DNA from 2 places in the Paraburkholderia sp. RL18-085-BIA-A genome. Region 1 is predicted to be linked to the other one. Evidence: riboswitches for the same ligand, from Rfam matches in the RefSeq annotation. Region 1 holds a riboswitch; the other holds the start of a gene.
What was found. Region 1 has a riboswitch for thiamine pyrophosphate ahead of P0D89_RS15620 (FAD-dependent oxidoreductase). Riboswitches for the same ligand answer to the same signal wherever they lie in the genome.
Positions count from the first base shown of each region.

Region 1 (7,266 bases):
GTCGGCGGGTTCAGCCGATTTGCGGCGCAGTTGCACCGTCTTCACGCCGAAGCCCACTACCCGTTCGACCCATTCCGCGGTCGGCAGCACCGGATACAGGCCAAGCCGCTCCGGGCAGCGCGCGAACGCCTGCGCCGGCGCGGCCGGCAAACCGGCGAGATGCGGAAAACGGGCGAGATCGGCCGGAAAGGCGTCGTCGGCGCGGGTTTCGTCGCCGTCGCGCCACGCGAGCGCCAGCACCAGCGCGTCATGCGGATCGAACCCGCAGTCGAGGAAAGCGGCCAGCGCGGCGATCCAGTCTTCCGCCAGATGGCCTTCGAGTCGGTACTTCTCGCCGCCCAGATGCAACGTGGCCTTGTTCTCCGCCGCCTCGATCACGCCAGCGCCCCGCACCAGCCAGCGGGCGACCTGCTCGCCATGCTGCTGCGCCTCCGCGATCACGATCAGGTCGCCGCCGTTGGGCTCGTCCGGCGCGGTCAGGCAGAGGCGCCACGGCGCATGCGTCGGGGGCCAGTCGCCGAGGCGCGCGCGGATCCGCTCGGTGGCTTCGGTGAGTTCGTCGGCGGGCGGCCAGAACAGGTCGCGATCCTTCAATGCCAGTGTTTGCGTCATGCGGCGCTCCCGTCTTGATGCCAGAACGGCATGCCGACCACCGGCGTGCTCGCGTGCGCGCTTTCGCGCTCGGCCATCGGCCCCGCCAGATAGGCCTCGCGCCCCGCCTCGACGCCCAGCGCGAAGGCGCGCGCCATCGCGTCGGGGTGCGTCGCCTGCGACACCGCGGTGTTCAGCAACACGCCGTCGAAGCCCCACTCCATGACCTGCGCCGCATGCGACGGCACGCCGAGCCCGGCGTCGACGATCAAGGGCACGTCCGGCAGCCGCTCGCGCAGCACGCGCAGCCCGTACGGATTGATCACGCCCTTGCCCGTGCCGATCGGCGCGCCCCACGGCATCAGCGCTTCACAGCCCGCGTCCAGCAGACGGCGGCCGATCACCAGATCCTCGGTGCAATACGGCAGCACCTTGAAGCCGTCCTGGACGAGCCGCGCGGCCGCTTCGATCAGCCCGACCGGATCGGGCTGCAGCGTGTAGTCGTCGCCGATCAGTTCCAGCTTGATCCAGTCGGTTTCGAAGATCTCGCGTGCCATGTGCGCGGTGTTCACCGCCTCGCCGACGGTCAGGCAACCCGCCGTGTTCGGCAGCAGCGGCACGCCATGGCGCTTGAGCAGATCGAAGAAGCCGGCTTCGGCGCCGCCTTCGTTCATCTGCCGGCGCAGTGCCACCGTCACCATGCCGGGCCGCGCCGCGTCGATCGAGTCCGACAGCGACTGCAGGGATGGATAGCGCGAGGTGCCGAGCAGCACGCGGCTCGCGAAGGTCTGGCCGTACAGCGTGAGCGCGTCGGCGGTCTGGGGGGAAGTCATTTGCATCATCTGGTCTCCGGCAATGCGTGGCGGGGCGGCGCTTAGCCGCCGGCCACGGGTTGCACGACATCGAGCCGGTCGCCCGGCTGCAGCGCGCGCGCGGCATGCTGGGTGCGCGCGACGAAATCGCCGTTCAGCGCGACCGCGAACGGCGGCCGCGCGCCGTACGCGGCGAGCGCATCGGCGACGGTCGCGCCTTCGGGCAGCGACAACGGCTTCTGATTGATATGAATGTCCATGGCGTTCGAATACGGTTCAATCGACGGCGAAAGTGGCATGGCGCGCAACGCTCATGCCGGCTCCCGCGTGCAATCCAGTTGGAAAAGCTCGCTCCAGCGCGCGTCGTGGCGCCAGTCGGCGAACGCGTCGGCATCGGCGATGCGGCCGTCGAGCAGCGCCGACGCGAAGCGCACGGCTTCGTCGGCGACCTCGGGCACGATCATGTAGCCGTGTCGATACAAGCCGTTCACGCGCAGCGTCTGCGCGCCGTCCCACATGAGCGCCGGACGGTGGTCCGGCAAGGTTGGGCGGCACTGCGAATTCAGTTCGAGGATGCGCGCCTCGCCGAAGCCGGGATGCACGGAAAACGCCGCGCTCAGCAGTTCGAGCGCCGAGCGCACGCTGACCGGTGACATGTCCTCGCCTTCGACTTCGGTTGCGCCGATCACGTAGAGGTCGTTCTGCTTCGGCGCGATATAGAGCGGATAGCGCGGATGCAGCAGCCGCACCGGGCGCGTCAGGTTGATACCGGGCGCATGCACGCGCGCGACTTCGCCGCGAATGCCGCGCAGCGTGGGCAGCACGGGTTTCGCGCCGAGGCCCCGGCAGTCGATCGTGACGCGCGCGGACGGCAGCGCGTGATCGTCGACAGGCGTGTTCCAGTGGGTTTCGACGCCGCGCTGCGCAAGGCCCGCGGCGAGCGCGGCCAGCACCTGGCGGTTGTCCAGCTGGCCCTCACGCGGCAGCAGCCAGCCATGATTGAAGCGGCCTGCCAACGCAGGCTCAGCTGCGCCGATCTGCGCGCCCGCCAGCGTCACGAAACCGCCGTCGAGCAATTCGGCCGGCGCGTTCGAGCGCACCCGGCGCTCGAACAGCGGCGCTTCGGTGCGGTCGGCGTGATGCCAGACGACCAGCGTGCCATTGCGTTGGAAGAACACCGGCTCGGGCAGCTCGGCCAGCACTTGCGGCCAGCTATCGAGCGAACTCGCGCCGAGCCGTGTAATCAGCAACTCGGCGCTGGCGGCTTCGGCCAGCGGCGCCAGCATCGCCGCGGCCACCCACGCGGCGGCCTGCGAACCGGCGGCGTCGCCGCGCTCGTAAAGCGCCACGCGATGCCCTTGCCCCGCCAGCCGCCACGCGACCAGCCGGCCGCAGAGTCCGCCACCGAGGACGGCGAAATCAGGTTGTGCGGGACGGTTCATCGCGCGCGCTCCCATTCCGATTCGGGGCGGCAAGCAAGGCTAAAGCACGACGCGCCGACGGCGCCGTGGCGAAGAGCAAAACACATATCTGAAGAATAGGCGGTCATCGAGTCCTTTCCGTACGGCCAAAAAAAGGCACGTACCCAGGACGAAACCGGCGGGTAAAGCCGGCCGGACAATACGCACGTACCGATGTACGGACGCCGCCCGGCGGGGAATGGAAGACTGACTGCTTCCGGAAACTTCCCGCGCCGGTATTACCCGGATCGGGTGCAAAGGGTCTCTCTCAGCCTCGCCGCCGCGGCGTGAAAATCATGCCGCCTGTGGGCGAAGCACCCCTGTTTCGTCGCAGGTCATTAGACCATAAAAGGCGCGGCGCCCGCAAACCAGGCACTTCCCCGCCGGGCCGGAGTTTGATCCGGCACCTTGTTTCTGCGCACCGATGCGAGTCGACTCGGCGCTCTGGCACAATGCCAACACCGGATGCCGCAACAAGCGTGACGTGGACGGCTCGCAAGGCCGCACTCGCGAGGAGCGGCATCGACGCGGGGGCCGGCGGCGAAAATTAATTTTCGCTTAAGGGCCTCACGCCAGAATCGGGCGCTCGCCCGGACGCACATTCGCCGAATACGACGTCCGGCAAGTACCGCACCCCCGTCGCAGGGCGGCCCGAGGATGGGCCAGTTCTCGGCGGGACAGCCCGACATGGGCCGGCCCGCATGGGCGGCCCGAGATGGGCCAACGCTTCGGATCAGCACTTCGGGCCAGCACTTCATCAGGACGCTCATGACACCAAACACCTCTGCCAGCCCCGCGCTGCCGGCCGACGAAAAAGTCTCCGCCTGGAGCCTCATCAAACCTTATTGGGTCTCCGAAGAACGCAAGACGGCGTGGGGTCTGCTCATCGCGATCATCGTGATGAACCTGCTCGTCGTGTGGATCAACGTGCGGCTGAACCGCTGGAGCGCCGACTTCTACAACGCGCTGCAAACCAAGAACGTGCGCGATTTCCCGCACCTGCTGATGGTGTTCTCGGGGCTTGCGTTCGGCTTCATCATCCTCGCGGTGTATGGGCGGTATTTACGCCAGATGCTCGGCTTCCGCTGGCGCCAGTGGCTGACCACGCGCTATCTGAACGAGTGGCTGCACGACAGCGCCTTCTACCGCATCGAACGCGACCGCCTCGCCGATAACCCCGACCAGCGGATCAGCGACGACCTGCAATCGTTCGCTACCACCACACTGTCGCTGACGCTGGACCTGCTGTCGACGGTCGTCACGCTGGTGTCGTTCATCACCATCCTGTGGTCGCTGGCCGGCGCGCTGTCCATCTCGCTCGGCGGCATGCCGCTGCAGATTCCCGGCTACATGGTGTGGGCCGCGGCGCTGTACGCCGTGGTCGGATCGCTCGTGATCCAGAAGGTCGGCCATCCGCTCGTTTCGATCAACTATCAGGCGCAGAAAGTCGAGGCGGATTTCCGTTTCGGTCTGATCCGTCTGCGTGAGAACGCCGAGCAGATCGCGTTCTACAACGGCATGGACACCGAGAAGACGAACGCCCACTCGCTGTTCGGCCGCATCCGCGACAACTGGTGGCAGGTCATGAAGTACACCAAGCGGCTCACCTTCGTGCTGAGCTTCTACGGCCAGATCGCGATCATCTTTCCGCTGGTGGTCGCCGCGCCGCGATACTTTGCCGGCGCGTTCACGTTCGGTGTGCTGATGCAGATCTCGAGTGCGTTCGGCACCGTCAGCGATTCGTTCTCGTGGTTCATCAATAGTTACGCGAGCCTCGTCGAATGGCGTGCCACCGTGAACCGGTTGCGCGAATTCCGGCGCGTCGTCCATGCGCCGCGCCTGAAGGAATCGGTCTCGCCGGCCACCGAGCATGGCGGCATCAATCTGCATTTTGTCGACTCCGATCAGTTGTCCACCGACAGCCTCAAACTCGCGTTGCCGAACGGCAACCCGCTGTCCCGGATCCGCGATATCGCGATTCAGCCGGGCTCGCGCTGGCTGGTGCGCGGTCCGTCCGGCTCGGGCAAGAGCACGTTGATGCGCGCGCTCGCCGGGCTGTGGCCGTTCGGCGACGGCTCGATCGACGCGCCGGTCAACGCGCGCATGATGTTCATCCCGCAGGTCAGCTACATGCCGATCGGCACGCTCAAGGCGGCGCTCGCCTATCCGTCCGCGGCCAACGCGTACACCGACGACGAGTGCCGCGAAGCGCTCATTACCTGCCACCTGTCGGAGTACGCCGACCGTCTGCAGGAATCGGGACACTGGACACGCATTCTGTCGCCGGGCGAACAGCAGCGCCTCGCTGCCGCGCGCGTGCTGCTGCACAAGCCCGACTATCTGTTCCTCGATGAGGCCACCAGCGCGCTCGATGCGGAAAACGAAGCGCGTCTTTATCGCATGTTCACGGAGCGGCTGCCGAAGGCGGCGATTGTCAGCGTCGCGCATCGTGAATCGCTGGCTGCGTTCCACGACGAAACGCTCGAGGTCGAACGCTCGGGCGAAGCGGTCGCGGCCTGAGCGCCCTGAGGATGAGCGTGGGCGATTCAAGTAACGCAAGCGGCGCCGGCTCCGAGCGCGTCGTGCTGATCACCGGCGCGGGCTCCGGGATCGGCGCGGCGCTCGCCCGGCGCGTCGCCGCGCCGGACACAGCACTGATGCTGCACGCACGTGGCGCCGACGACGCCGCTCGCCAACGTCTCTCCCAGGTCGCCGCCGAGTGCGATGCAAAAGGCGCAAGCTGCGCGACGGTATTCGGCGATCTCGCCGAACGCGGCGCCGCCGAACATGTTGTTCACCAGACCCTCGCGAGCTTCGGCGCGCTCGATCAACTGGTCGCCAACGCCGGGCATGCGCAGCGTCAGACGTTCGCCGCGCTCGACCCCGACACGCTCGGCGCAGCGTTCGCCGCGATGCCGGCCGCGTTCGCCGCGCTCGTCAAACGCGCCACACCTGCATTGGAAACGTCGAAACGCGGCCGCGTGATCGCACTGAGTTCGTTCGTCGCGCACCGCTATCGCGCGGACGCGCCGTTTGCCGCAACGGCGGCGGCGAAAGCCGCGCTCGAATCGCTGGCGAAAGCCGCCGCCGCCGAACTCGCGCCGCACGGCGTGACCGTCAATTGCGTGGCGCCTGGCTACACCCGTAAAGATCGCGGCCCGAGTGCCGACAACGCGTTGGTGTGGACACGCGCCGCCGAAGCGACGCCGCTCGGCCACGTCGCCGAGCCTGCGGATGTTGCCGCGCTGATCGCATTCCTGCTTTCCGACGAAGCGCGCCACATCACCGGCCAGGTGATTCACGTCGACGGCGGGCTGACGCTCGGCTGAGCGGAGCCCGGGCTCGCAGCGAGCCATCCCGCGCGACGTCGCGGCGAGCCTCACGCGCGCCGATACAATGCGCGAAACGCCGAAACGACAATCGTCGCAAGGCGCCCCGACGCGCGACACACCCGCGCACTCATCACCCGCCACACGACAACACAACGCAAGCTCCTGAAACACGCGAGAAGAATTCGCAAGCATTTGCGAAGCGGCCAAGCTGTTCCGCCCTTTGAAAATGCCTGCCGGCAGCGACGATAGTCGTGCGGGCCGTACCACGTGTTGGCCCCAATGTCATTCACCGCTACTGGACTCTCCGCCCATGTCATTCGATCGCCGCTCCCATCCTTTGACCCAGCGCGCTGCGCTCACTCTCGGCGCAGTCTTGCTGCTCGCGAGCGCCGCGCACGCAGCGCAAGCCACCTCGCCGGCCGAACCTGCGGACGTTTGCCCCGCGCTCACGCACATCGTCGGCGCCGCCGATTTCAAGCAGTTGCGCACGCAACCCGCCGCGCAATTGCCGGGCCTCTCGAACGCCGACGACTGCCGCGCCAACACGCACGCATACGATTGCCACTGGCGCGCGCACTGGCAAGCCGACGGCGTGGTCAACGATCCGCTCGAAGAGTTCGGCGCCGACATCGCGGCGTGCTTCCCGAACATCGTGCACGACGTCAACACGCCGACGCGTCAGCATTTCATCGTGACCACCGCCGACCGGCGCATCAGCGTCACGGCAAGCGTGCAAGGGCAAAACGAATTGCGCCTGCGCATCACGCGCTGAGCGTGGGATTCACCGCCGCTGCCCGTTACGAGCCGCCGCATCCCCTGACCGCCACCAGGCACCGTCTCATGACCTTCACGCCGAGCATGCACGGTTACGCTTTCACGCGAGCCCCTCGGGCCGCGTGGGTCAGATTGCGGCGGCCCTGCGCGTGGCTGGCCGTCGCCGCATCACTGGCGTTCGGCCTGAGCGGCTGTGCGTGGACGCTGATTCAGGCGGCCGACGCCACCGGTTCGGTGATTCAGGCCGGCTACGCGATCGCGGCGAACTATTCGTCGCCGACCTTCGTCAACGGCCGG
Region 1 is NZ_JARESU010000019.1:31,160-38,425, reverse strand. Features, by position in the region: gene thiE (thiamine phosphate synthase) at 1-612, opposite strand, end outside; gene P0D89_RS15630 (thiazole synthase) at 609-1,424, opposite strand; gene thiS (sulfur carrier protein ThiS) at 1,466-1,663, opposite strand; gene P0D89_RS15620 (FAD-dependent oxidoreductase) at 1,715-2,845, opposite strand; TPP riboswitch at 3,072-3,195, opposite strand; gene P0D89_RS15615 (ABC transporter ATP-binding protein/permease) at 3,632-5,383, shown strand; gene P0D89_RS15610 (SDR family NAD(P)-dependent oxidoreductase) at 5,401-6,192, shown strand; gene P0D89_RS15605 (hypothetical protein) at 6,506-6,967, shown strand; gene P0D89_RS15600 (hypothetical protein) at 7,054-7,266, shown strand, end outside.

Region 2 (7,266 bases), on a different contig from region 1:
TCGGGCTCGTGTGGCGAATCAGAAAACCATACGCGACATACGCGGCCATCGTCCCAATCAGCATCAGGTAGATGAACGCGAGCATCGGCAGGAAATGGACTTCGAGCATGCGTTCGCCCGAGACCCACGCGACCAGCGTCGATATCGCGCCGCCCAGCCCGATCTGCAGCGCGGTCGATAGAAACAGATCCGACGGCAGCTTCAGACGCCCGGCCAGATGCGCGCCGCCCGCCCAGAACAGCGCGCCGCACAGAATCGCCAGGCTGCCGCCCGCCGAACCCGGCGCGCTGTCGCCGTGACTCAGGATCGCGATGCCGACAAGGCCGAGTCCGACCGCGAACCACTCGCCGCGGCCGATCCTGCGCCCCGCGACGGCCGCGATCACGGTCGCGAAGAGCGGCACGGTCGCGACCATCACGGCCGCGGTGCCGGTGCCCACGGTGCGCATCCCGTAAGCCAGCATGCCGCTCGACAACCCCACCAGCATCGTGCCGACCAGCCCGGCATTGCGAATCTCTCCGAAGCTCGGCCAGACGGGCTTGCGGCGCACCGCGAACACGAACAGCCCGATGCCGGCAAACAGGTTGCGCAGCCCGGACATCAGCAACGGTGGAAACGAACCGAGGGCGACGTGCACGGCGAGATACGTCGAGCCCCACACGAGATAGACGACGGCGAGCGCCAGCGCAATCTGGCCGTTGCGCGAGCGCGGCAGGCGGATCGGCAAACCATTCGGAAAAGCGCGTGAAAACAGGCTTGAGCGTTGCAGCGACATGCGTTCAACCCGCCGCTGCCGCTCGGGGTGTGGCGCCCCCGCTAAAGACCCTGTGGCGGGATGGCGGACACCGCATCGGCGATGCGGTCTGACGGGCGAGGCTGGCGGACATGTCGGTGGAACGGGAAAACGATAGATGGCCAATGGGGCCACAACGCCGCGGCATCCGGCTTGAAGCCGGCCACGGCGAACACGCGCCTAAGGTTCGGCGCGCATCGCATTATGCAGTAAGCGCCCACCGCGTCGCGCGGAAGAATCGTAACTTTTTGGCGTACTTGCAACAGAAAAGCCGGGGGGCTCGCCCCGGCTTTCCGGCGCCGGCCGTTGCCGCCCTGACCGCAAGACGCGGCTGGCGCCGGCGGCAGGGCTCAGTTGGACATCGCCCCCGATGCTTCATGCTTCATACCGTCACTGCCCTTTTTCATCTTGTCATGCTTCATCGTGTCCTTTTTCATTGAGTCCTTCGACATGCTGTCTTTGGACATGGCATCTTTCGACATCGAATCTTTCGACATCGCGTCGTTGGACATCGCGCCGCTTGCCTGCGCGAACGCGGCGCCGCCGCTGGTCAGCAAAGCGACGGCCAGTGCTGCGATTGCGAACTTTTTCATGGGATGACTCCGTGGGTTGTGGATGAATCAGAACCGGCTCGCGCCGGCGTATTTCCGAAGCCGCTGCCGCGTGGGATCGGGCACGGGCGGCCGTACCGGCTCGCCCATGCGCTTGACCCGCGCGTCAGGAGCCTCCGAACCAGTTGTAGCCCTGGTCGACCCAATAGCCGCCAGGAAACGTGTTGGTGACGAACATCTCGACGATGTGCTTCGGATTCTTATAGCCGAGCTTGGTCGGCATGCGCAGCTTCATCGGGAAGCCGTATTTCGCGGGCAGACGCTCGCCGTCGTACGAGAATGTGAGGAGCGTTTGCGGATGCAGCGCGGTCGGCATGTCGATGCTTTCGTAGTAATCGTCCGCGCATTTGAAGCCGACGTACTTCGCGCTGGTGTCCGCGCCGACGCGCCGCAGAAAATCGCCGAACGGCGTGCCGCCCCAGCGGCCGATCGCGCTCCAGCCTTCCACGCAGATGTGCCGCGTGATCTGCTCGGCATGCGGCAGCGCGTACAACTGCGGCAGGGTCCAGCTGCGCTGCCCGGTGACGAGGCCGCTCACTTTCAGCTGGTAGTCCGAACCGTCCACCTGCGGCACGTCGTCAATGCCGTAGTACGCATTGAATGGAAACGGACGGGTAAGCTGCGCTTCAGTGTAGGTCGGCGCGAGCTGCTTCGGATCGAACAGCGCGGCTTGCGCGCGGTCGTTCAGACGCGACACGGCGGTCAGAAAGCGGTTCACCGATTCGTCATCGGTCAGCGAGCAGCCCGTCAGCATCGACAGGCCGCCGAGCGTCAAGAGCCGCTTGCCGAACAGCCGCCGCGACGGCATCGCGAGTTCGCGCCGGGCGTCGATCAGGATCGATTCGCGGTCGAGCCTGGGCGTGCCAGGCTGCGCGGGTTTTCCAATGGGCTTGTTCATGATTCGTTATCCATAACGTTCGCGCGGGCGGGGTTCAGCGTCCGCGCAGCATCGCCAGCAGCGAGCGCGGCACGAGCGCCACCATCGCCAGATGCACCGCAAGAAAAGCAGCCAGCAGCGACATCGCGGCAAAGTGGACGACGCGCGCGTTGTCGTAGCCGCCCATCAGTTCGCGCAGCAGCGGAAATTGCACCGACTTCCAGATCGCGAGCCCCGAGAGCACCAGCACGATCAGATCGAAGATCGCGAACAGGTAGGCGAATTTCTGCACCGCGTTGTACTCGCGCAGATCGGCGTGCGAGAGCTTGCCGGTCAATGCGGCAATGAAGTCGCGCAGCACGGCGCGCGGCGACAGCGGCAGGAACTTGCGCACGAAGCGCCCGCTCGCCAGATTCAGCGCGAGGTACAGCAGGCCGTTGAAGACCAGCAGCCACATCGCCGCGAAGTGCCATTGCAGCGCGCCGCCGAGCCAGCCGCCGAGCGTGATGGCCGGCGCAAAGCGGAACGCCGGGAAGATCGGCGACGCGTCGTAGATGCGCCAGCCCGACAGCATCATCACGATGGCCGCGAGCGCGTTGAGCCAATGTGTGATGCGCAACCACAGCGGATGAATGAGGCGGAGGTTCGGCGCGGCCGGCGGCGCGCTGTCGTGAAGAGCATGAGGGGTTGCCATCTGGGAGTCTCCTCAGGGATGAGCGCGCCAGGTTTGCGCGACGTTTTCACTCACTCGCACGCGGCCAGTTCGGCCACTTGCAGCACGTCGCCGGTCGCGTCGTTTTCGACGAAGGCCACCACGCCGAAGTGGCCGGCTGGTGCATCGGCGCTGGCATCGGCTTTGGTACCGGCATCGGCTTCGCCGAGACGCAAAACGCGGCGAATCTGCGCGTTGCCGCCGACGAGCGGCACCGGTCCGATCCATTGCCGCACGACCCGCTCGTGATGCAGCGTGACGCCGCTGTTTTCGCCGGCGCCGACGTGCGAAGTCAGCGAGTTCTCATAAACCGCGAGATAGCCATTCAACGAGCCCGCGGCCTGCGCGGCGTTGCTCGCGAATTGCGCATCGACGTCGAACGCGCCCTTCGCCTGCGGCGTCAGTTGCAGCGCGATGTGCGCCTGCGCCGGTTCGGCGACGAGCTTGCCGATGCGGCTCTGGAAACTGTCGGGTCGCGACCAGTCACGCAGTTCTCGGCCCGCGACGAAAATTTCCGGCGTGTAGAGGACGTGGCCGCCGGCCAGATCGGTCAGCGTCTGCTGGCGTTCGGTGAAGCGATGCTGTGAAAAGCGATCGGTCCAGCCGAGGCTGTTCCAGTAGTCCACGTGCAGCGCCAACGGCACGATGCCTTGCGTCGCGCCGCTGTTTTTCCACTGACTCAGCCAGTCATCGGCGGGCGGACAGCTATTGCAGCCTTCGCTGCTGTAAAGCTCCACCAGCGCCACGCGATGAGCGGGGCTGCGCGCGCTGCAGACGGCGCCGGCCGCGGTTGCGAGTCCGCTGGCAAAGCAGGCGCCCAATGCGACGACGAGCGCGACGGCTCGAAGAAAACGCTGAAGATTTCGGCGGCTAGGCGCGGTTCGCATGACGTGCTCCGATGAGGATCTGCACGTTGGTCGAGCCGCCCGGCGGGTTATGACAGCCCGTTGCGGATTTTTTTCCGGCGCTCAACCGACGGGTTTTGCGATAGGCTTGAGCGCGTCACGTGCGACACGTCGCTGCAAGTTGCGCCGTGGAAACGGTCCATCACGAAAAGGCACGCGCGACCGCGTGCTAACATCATCCTTACGTCCGCTAAACATCAAGCTTTCAAGCGGCGCACTACACCTCACAACATCATTCTTCCGACACTGCCGGCCAACTCGATGCGCTACCCCACTTCCCGTGCCTTCACCCGCTTGCGCCCGCGTCGCGCAACCGGTTGCGCGCGCGCGGAATTCGCGGCGCAACTTGCCGGCGAGCCGTCACGAACGCTCCCGCTTCCCGCCGCCCGGCGCCCGATCTAGACGCTGCCTGCTCCATGACCTGGGCCGCGTCGTCGGGCTCCGGGCCGATCTCATCCGCGCGCAGTTCCCTCCCATGCAGATCGAATTGGAGTACCCGTCGTGAAAAAGACGAAAACCTGTTACCTGACCGAACTCGACGTCGCCCGTCTGGAAAAGCACGCAGCCGCGCCCGGCGCCGACGCGAAGCTGCAGGACATGCTCGACGACGTCCTCGAGCGCGCCGTGATCGTCGATTCGCGCGAGATTCCGGCGAGCGTCGTGACGATGAATTCGCAAGCCACGCTGATCGACGAAGCCAGCGGCGAGCAGATGACCTGGACCGTGGTCTATCCGCCCAATGCCGACTTCGCGCAAGGCCGTCTGAACGTGTTCTCGCCTGCCGGCCTCGCCTTGCTCGGCGCGAAGCGCGGCGAGCGCATCCGCTTTACGCCGCCAAGCGGCACGCAGAAGGTGCTGAAGGTCGACAGAATCCTGTATCAGCCCGAAGCCGCCGACGATTTCTCGCGATGAGCGACGCGCTCCGGCGCACCGCAACCTGCGCGCGGCATTGTGCAACTGCGTATGCAACCGCGCGCCTGACAACGCCGTCACAACCAGCATAGGACATCACGCAGCGCGCCCCAATGCGCCGTCGGATTTGTCCGGACGGGTTGCCAAGCAGCGGGCCGTCGGTGTATCGTGTGCGCTGCTAACGCGGGGGTCCTGCGTCGCACGGGGTTGGAGGTCCGTGCCGCGCGGGTGAGAAATACCCTTTGAACCTGATCTGGATAATGCCAGCGCAGGGAAGCGTACGGATTTCGCACTCCAGCTCCACTGCCTCACCTCTCGCGATTTCCGACTACTTCCGTCTCGTCTCCTGCTTAGCGGCCCCACAACGCCATGGGACCCGAGCAGGTGTTTTGCGCCTGCTCTGGTCAACATACTTTGCATGGGACCAGAGTAACGCGCTAAAGCGCGAACTCGGGTCGACAGAGGAGATACGCATGAACGCCAATCCGAAATTCCTTTCCGCCGACGCCCACGTCGATGAAGCCGCTGTCGCGCCGCTGCCGAATTCCCGCAAGGTCTACGTAAGCGGCTCGCGTCCCGACATCCGCGTACCAATGCGCGAAATCTCGCAAGCCGACACGCCTGACAGTTTCGGCGGCGAAAAAAATCCGCCGGTCTATGTCTACGATACATCGGGCCCCTACTCCGACCCGGACGCGAAGATCGACATCCGCGCCGGTCTGCCGGCGCTACGCCAGGCGTGGATCGAAGAGCGCGGCGACACCGAAGCGCTGACGGGTCTGTCGAGCGACTTCAGCCGCGAGCGCGCCGCCGACACCGCCACCGCCGACCTGCGTTTCAAGGGCCTGCACCGCACGCCACGCCGTGCGATCGTCGGCAAGAACGTGTCGCAGATGCATTACGCGAAGCAAGGCATCATCACGCCGGAAATGGAGTACATCGCGATTCGCGAGAACCAGCGTCGCGCCGAATATCTTGAGAGCCTGAAGACCAGCGGCCCGAACGGCGAAAAGCTCGCCGCGATGATGGGCCGCCAGCATCCGGGCCAGGCGTTCGGCGCGAGCGCGTTCGGTCCGAACGGCCTCACGGCGATCACGCCGGAATTCGTGCGCGAGGAAGTGGCGCGCGGCCGCGCGATCATCCCGAACAACATCAACCACCCGGAAAGCGAACCGATGATCATCGGCCGCAACTTCCTCGTGAAGGTGAATGCGAACATCGGCAACTCGGCGGTGACCTCCTCCATCGGCGAGGAAGTCGACAAGATGACGTGGGCGATCCGCTGGGGCGGCGACACGGTGATGGATCTGTCGACCGGCAGGCACATTCACGAAACGCGCGAGTGGATCATCCGCAACAGCCCTGTGCCGATCGGCACGGTGCCGATCTATCAGGCGCTCGAAAAGGTCAACGGAAAGGCCGAGGACCTGACCTGGGAAATCTTCCGCGACACCCTCATTGAACAAGCTGAACAGGGCGTCGACTACTTCACGATCCACGCGGGGGTGCGTCTGCAATACGTGCCGCTCACGGCCAAGCGCATGACCGGCATCGTGTCGCGCGGCGGCTCGATCATGGCGAAGTGGTGTCTCGCGCATCACAAGGAAAGCTTCCTGTACGAGCACTTCGAAGACATCTGCGAAATCATGAAGGCGTATGACGTGGCCTTCTCGCTCGGCGACGGCCTGCGCCCCGGCTCGATCTACGACGCCAACGACGAAGCGCAGCTCGGCGAGCTGAAGACGCTCGGCGAACTCACGCAGATCGCTTGGAAGCACGACGTGCAGACGATGATCGAAGGCCCGGGCCACGTGCCGATGCAGTTGATCAAGGAGAACATGGACCTGCAGCTGGAGTGGTGCGACGAAGCGCCGTTCTACACGCTTGGGCCCCTCACCACCGACATCGCGCCTGGCTACGACCACATCACGTCGGGCATCGGCGCGGCGATGATCGGCTGGTTCGGCACGGCGATGCTCTGCTACGTCACGCCGAAGGAGCACCTGGGCTTGCCGAACAAGGACGACGTCAAGACCGGCATCATCACCTACAAGCTCGCCGCGCACGCCGCCGATCTGGCGAAGGGCCATCCGGGCGCACAGGTGCGCGACAACGCGCTATCGAAAGCGCGCTTCGAATTCCGCTGGGAAGATCAGTTCAATCTCGGCCTCGACCCGGACAAGGCGCGCGAATTCCACGACGAAACACTGCCCAAGGATTCAGCCAAGGTCGCGCATTTCTGCTCGATGTGCGGGCCGCACTTCTGCTCGATGAAGATCACGCAGGACGTGCGCGAATTCGCCGCGCAACAAGGCGTCACCGATGACGAAGCGCTGAAGAAAGGCATGGAAGTGAAGTCGATCGAGTTCATGAAGAAAGGCGCCGAGATTTATCAGCGGCAGTAAGGTACGGTCCGCGGGTCGGGTATCGCTTTTACGCCATCCGGTCCGCCACCC
Region 2 is NZ_JARESU010000001.1:313,613-320,878, forward strand. Features, by position in the region: gene P0D89_RS01380 (EamA family transporter) at 1-775, opposite strand, end outside; gene P0D89_RS01385 (pentapeptide MXKDX repeat protein) at 1,144-1,386, opposite strand; gene P0D89_RS01390 (molybdopterin-dependent oxidoreductase) at 1,511-2,302, opposite strand; gene P0D89_RS01395 (cytochrome b/b6 domain-containing protein) at 2,337-2,975, opposite strand; gene P0D89_RS01400 (DUF1223 domain-containing protein) at 3,026-3,880, opposite strand; gene P0D89_RS01405 (GreA/GreB family elongation factor) at 4,400-4,810, shown strand; TPP riboswitch at 4,986-5,103, shown strand; gene thiC (phosphomethylpyrimidine synthase ThiC) at 5,284-7,215, shown strand.
Region 2: it holds a riboswitch for thiamine pyrophosphate, as region 1 does, so the genes downstream of both, thiC (phosphomethylpyrimidine synthase ThiC) here and P0D89_RS15620 (FAD-dependent oxidoreductase) in region 1, are expected to answer to the same signal.